Linked DNA regions of Oceanispirochaeta sp. M1. The protein of the gene in region 1 interacts with the protein of each later gene in a pairwise test. Links are inferred from orthologs where the notes say so. Each region holds a gene or a part of one and is shown on either strand. Other genes may lie near its edges.

What was found. Proteins that work in one complex are often made in the same cells at the same time.
Region 2: the proteins of pepD (region 1) and DV872_RS04280 interact in binary tests that used the Escherichia coli proteins (3 or more experiments, as listed by UniProt). The link is inferred for Oceanispirochaeta sp. M1 from one-to-one orthologs.

The regions. Positions count from the first base shown.
Region 1 is NZ_QQPQ01000021.1:12,043-15,114, reverse strand. What follows is about bases 1-2,999. They hold pepD (beta-Ala-His dipeptidase), read right to left. Parts: upstream 2,213-2,999; coding sequence 788-2,212; downstream 1-787. Other genes in these bases: lnt (apolipoprotein N-acyltransferase), read right to left, coding at 2,209-2,999; DV872_RS15335 (ThiF family adenylyltransferase), read left to right, coding at 1-717. Also shown: more of lnt, read right to left, coding at 3,000-3,072. UniProt on the Escherichia coli protein: Dipeptidase with broad substrate specificity. Requires dipeptide substrates with an unblocked N-terminus and the amino group in the alpha or beta position.
Region 2 is NZ_QQPQ01000005.1:7,635-10,550, forward strand. Bases 16-2,858 are described here. They hold DV872_RS04280 (aminopeptidase P family protein), read right to left. Parts: upstream 2,209-2,858; coding sequence 823-2,208; downstream 16-822. Other genes in these bases: DV872_RS26925 (ATP-binding protein), read right to left, coding at 16-336; DV872_RS04285 (beta-propeller fold lactonase family protein), read right to left, coding at 2,260-2,858. In the rest of the region: more of DV872_RS26925, read right to left, coding at 1-15; more of DV872_RS04285, read right to left, coding at 2,859-2,916.

The DNA.
Region 1 (3,072 bases):
GAGAAAAGAGAGAGTCTCGCAGAGAAGAGAGCCTGCATAGTCGGCCTCGGTGCTGTGGGAGGTTATGCCCTGGAGGCTTTGGCCCGCAGCGGAGTCGGATATTTCACTCTCGTTGATTTTGATACGGTCAATCTGACAAACATCAACAGACAGCTCCTGGCTCTGGAATCTACAATCGGAGAATCCAAAGTGGAACTTGCCAGAAGACGGATTCTGGATATTAATCCTCAATGCAAGGTATCAGCCCTGAATATATTTGCCCATGATGAGTCAATGGAGCAGATCTTCTCGGAAAAACCGGATGTATTGATAGATGCCATCGACTCCATGGCTCCTAAACTTACCCTTCTGGAATATGCGTGGAATAGGGGTATTCCCATTGTTTCATCCATGGGAGCCGCGGTGCATACTGATCCATTTTCAATAAGATGCAGCGACCTGATGAAGACTCATACCTGCCCCCTTGCCAGACAAATCCGGAAAAAACTCCGGCGCAGAGGAGTTGGAAAAGGGATCACCTGCCTCTATTCTGCTGAGACTGTGGAATATGATTATAAAGATCCGGAAGAAGAGGAGAATCCCGACAGGAATGAACAGGTACTGGACAGGGGAAGGAAACGAAAGGTGTTGGGGAGTCTGCCGACCATAACCGGCATCTTCGGCCTGCAGATAGGACATTGCGCCCTGGAGAAACTTCTGGGTGGAAGCTTTCGCTGAGTGGCCCGGCTCATTATAAAGAAGACAATTCAGCGGCGCCCCTAAAGGGCGCCGCTGATAAAATGTTCGACTATTTAAAAGATTTCAGAAGAGCAACAAGGAAATCACGAAAGGGCTCCAGTGAAGGGACATAGAGACGCTCCCCAGGAGTATGAACTGCTTCCATGCTGGGTCCCATGGAAATCATATCCATTCCCGGATACTTGTCACCGATCAGCCCGCACTCAAGTCCTGCATGAATAGCTTCTACAACAGCCTCTTTCCCGCAGCACTCTTTGTAAATACGGGTACATCTTTCAAGGAGAGCCGATGAGGGATTGGGTTTCCATGAAGGATACTTGTTCAGAGTAAAACAACTGCCTCCCGCCAACTCGGCAACTGCAATCATTCTTTCGTTCATATCTTTAAGTTCTGACATAACAGCAGATCTCTGGCTTGTCTGCAATCTGGCCTTATCGGCAGATATTTCAGCCCAGGCCAGGTTGCTGGAAGTTTCCACAAGTCCCTCAATATCTGATGACATTTTTTCAACACCATGGGGTGTCAGACGGATGGTCCTGAGAACACGCTGGGCAGAGTCTGCATTAAGAACTTTTCCAGGAGCAGAAGCTTCGATCACTGTCAGAAAAAAATCTTCTTCCACTGTACCGCATTCCCCTTTCAGCAGTGACGCCCACTCAGCAATGAGAGGCCGGATATCTCCATCTGCTGCAAACACGGCATCAGCATCACGGCAGATTGCATTGGTAGCACCGCTGCCACCGTTAATAGAGGCAAGAGAAAATCCCTTCTGAGTACTCAAACTGCTGAGAACCCTTTCAATCATTTTAAGAGCATTACCATGATTGAGGGCAATATCCATACCCGAATGACCTCCCTTGAGACCTCCCAGAGTAAGGGTGTAAAACTGTGCAGAACCAGGGGCTGCAGAATTGACGGGAACTGTGAAATCACTGTCAGCGCCACCGGCGCATCCGATTGTAAAGATACCTTCCTCTTCGGAGTCCAGGTTGATCAGGACTTTACCTTCCACAAAACCGTCTTCCAGAGCATTCGCACCTACAAGGCCTATCTCTTCATCTGAGGTAATAAGGATCTCAATGGGAGGATGCTCCGCATCTTCTGAACTCACCAGCTCCATTGCCAGAGCAATGGCGATTCCGTTATCCGCACCGATTGTGGTACCATCTCCTTTTATCCAGTCACCCTCTCTTACAAGCTTAACTGCATCTTTTGTAAAATCATGATTTGATTCGGGAACCTTCTCACAGACCATATCCGAATGTCCCTGAAGAACAATTATTGGAGCCTTCTCATATCCGGGGGTTGGGGGAACCCTGATCAGCAGGTTATCAGTTTTATCCTGCTTTACTTCGTATCCCCTCTTCTCAGCCCAGCCTCTCAGATAGGCGGTAATGGGTCCGCGGTTTCCCGACTTTCGGGGAGTTTTATTGATTTCCTCTAGAAAGGATATAATTCTATCGCTGTGATTCATTTCTTACCTCTTTTTCTTTGAATTGTGACCACTGCCAGCAGCAAAGCTGCCAGAACAGACATGACCATAATCAGCCGGTCAAATAAAAATTCAGTTCTATTATAGACTGTGGGATCACCATCATAAACAGGAACATCCACAGTTAGGACATCCTCTGTAAAGGGCTCCAGATACTCAACAATTTTACCATTGGGATCTATGAGACAGGTGAATCCGCCGTTAGTCGCCCGGACCATGGAGCGTCTGTTTTCAACGGAACGAAATACGGCCATACCTACGTGCTGTATAGAACAGGCCTGTGCAGGAGACCATGAGTCATTGGTGACATTGACCAGGACCTGTGCACCCTCTCTTATAAAATTACGGCTCAGATAACCGAATGTATCTTCAAAACAGATGAGGGGAGAAGCCTTCACTCCGTTTACATCGAAGACTGTATAATCACTTCCCTTTTCGTAGAATGTTGCTCCGTTATCCAGAATATATTCATAGAATCGGGGAAACAATTTTACATATGGAAAATGCTCACCAAAGGGAACAAGATGGATTTTATGGTATTTGTCGGCAATCTCTGATCCCTCGAACTGAAGAACCGCATTATAGGTGACCTTCTTGCCCGCCGAGAGTCTGGTATCATTATTACCAATGATAAAGGGTGTATCTGTCTTCTCAAGAAAGGTCATAAGTTTCTGGACAAGAGCCAGCCTCTCTCGATCATCCCGTCGCTTGTTATGCCACTCAATAGAGGGGACAAAAGCTGTTTCGGACCAGATAACTACATCGGGCTTATCCTCTTCCAGAGTTTTTTCCGACAGTTCAAGAAGTTTATCAAGAGCCCGGGTATAGACTTCCGTACCACT
Region 2 (2,916 bases), on another replicon or contig:
AATATATAACTTTGGTGACTTAACAAGCCGTTTCCGTATGTTTTTAAAATAAGGAGGTAGAGTGTAGATAATATAGGAAGCCTCAAGGATGGATAACCATTCCTTTATTGTGTTATTTGATACACCCGTATCTGCTGCAATGGAATTTAAATTAATCAATTGCCCGATTCTTCCAGATAGAAGCCCAATAAAAATCTGGAATTGCTTTGAATTCTTTAAATTTATAAGTTGGCGAACATCTCTTTCCAGATATGTTTGATAATAGTTGGGATAAAATAATGATGGAGGGATATTCTCAGAATAGATCACCGGATAAAAACCATTGAAGCAGCTCACAAAGGGATCCTTATTCAGGAGCCCGGATATTTCTGATTGTGTAAAAGGGTATAATCTTAAATTTCCCGATCGGCCGCTTAATGATTGAGAAATTGCCTGCACCAATAGAGGTTGATGACTGCCGGTCAGTATAAAGTCTGCTTTTTTCTTTCTCTGATCTACAATAGTCTGAATATATGACAGCAATGAAGGGACTCTCTGAATTTCATCAATGACTACCGAACTACTGTATTTATTCAGAAAATCCCTGGGATCAAACTCGGCAAAGCGTCTGGTATCTGGATCTTCAAGCGAGCAGTATTCATACTCTGGAAAGCACAATTTAGTAAGGGTTGTTTTTCCTGATTGACGAGGTCCTGTTATCGTAATGACTGGAAAGTACTTTGCCAGTTCAGCTATATAATGTTCTGCATTCCTACTAATCATGAATTCATTATACTATAGAACAATATTGAATACAAACTTCAATATTGTTCTATAGTATATTCACAAGCCTTTCTCTGCCTCCACATCTTCTCTGGTTTTAGGCTTCTGTTTTCCCAGCAGTCTGGCTCCATTATCCGTTATTACAAAATTCTCTTCATTACGGATTCCACCGAATTCTTTGTATGTTTCCACTCTATCATAGTTGATATAATCACTGAACTTATTTTCTGTTTTCCACAGATCAATCAGGGTCGGAATAAAATAGATTCCCGGCTCAATAGTTAATACAAAACCGGGTTTCAGCTCCTTGGCCAGCCTGAGTGATTTCAGGCCGAACTGCCTGCTTTTCGGCTGCCCGTCATACCCGACATACTCCTCCCCCAGGTCTTCCATATCATGAACATCCAGGCCCATCTGGTGGCCCAGTCCACAGGGAAAAAACAGGGCATGCGCCCCCTGTATCAGAGCCTCTTCTGTATCTCCTTTCATCAGACCAAGGTCTTTCAAGCCGTTCACAATCGTCCGGGCTGACTCATAATAGATATCTTTAAAGGGAATACCGGGTTTTAAGGCAGAAATTGCCGCTTCATGAGATGCCAGACTGATATCATAGATTTCACTCTGGCGCTGGGAAAAAGTGCTGCCTACAGGAATGGTACTGGAAAGATCACCGGCGTATCCCATGGCTGATTCGGCGCCGCTGTCCAGGAGAAATAACTGCCCCTCCTTAAGTTCGTTGCCATGATAATGGTTATGAAGAGTCTCTCCATGAACCGTAGCGATTGCCGGAAAAGAGAGGCGCCCACCTGCAGCAACGGCGATTTCCTGAACCCGGGCCGCCACCAGGGCCTCTGAGATTCCCGGACTGACCATATTCATGGCCGCCACATGCATATCCACACTGGTATTGACCGCTGTTTCAATTTCTGCCAGTTCTTCCTCTGTTTTCACTTCCCTCTGGAGGATCACCGCTTTTATCAACTCCAGAGAAGCAGAATCCTTAATATTATCAGGATCAATTCCCAGCCAACGCCACAGTTTTAGACTGTTTTCAGGCCTGTAGGGGGGAAGGAAATGAATCTGACGATTCTGAGACCGGGCTTTCTTTAGTAAATCATGGAGAGCCTGATTATTGCCTGTATTTGTCACCCCGGCCCGCTGGGCCCTCTCCTTCACAGTGGGCTGTATGCCCATCCAGACAATGTGATCAATTGTCAGATCATCTCCGAAGAGAAACTCTCTGTCTTCATCCACATCGATGATCCCGGTTAAACCGGCCTGATTGAGGCCGAAAAAATAGAGAAAGGAACTGTCCTGGCGGAATGGATAAGTATTATCCCCGAAATTCATGGAACTCTCTTCATTTCCTAGTAGTAAAATGAGTCCGGATCTGACCTTCTTTTTCAGGGTTTCTCTTCTTAGAGCATAGGTATTTGGTTGAAACAACAGAATCTCCTTATTTCCCCGGCTGAGGATTGTATTATAATATTTGTGACATCATAGAGGAACGAGACAAACCGGAGTCCCTATCTTTAAAGCAGGGGTCCACTCATTCAGGGACAGACCTGTCTCAGGATCGATCCGGCAACATTGGATATCACTTGAATCCTGATTGCCAATGAGAAGCCATTTCCCGTCGGGACTGAATGTAAAATCCCTGGGTGTCTTCCCGCGGCTGCTGAACTCATCCACTTTATGAACCGAAGCTGAATTATCAGACCGATCCAGGCTGAATACAGTAATGGAATCTACAAAGCGGTTGGAGACATAAAGAGTATTTCCAGAGGGGTGAATCTTAATGGCGGCAGGAGCCGCTTTTGCCCTGTCATCCACTGCGGCAGTATGATGCTCTTCAAGGATTTCCATCCTCCCCTTCTCTTCTCCATCTTCAAATATGTGGGCGACAAGGAGCTTAGGCTGTAATTCACAGAGAATGTAAGCCAGAGAAGACTGTCCATCCATCACCATATGACGGGGACCATAACCCTTCGGAACTTCCAGTGCAGTCTCCTGCTTCAAATCAGGAGACTTAAGATCATGCATCCAGATTCTGTCACTGCCAAGATCGCAGACATAGAGTTTATTCTCATAATTATCAGGACACAGCTGATGGGCATGGGGTCCTTCCTGTCTTTCAAGGTTCGGACCATTTCC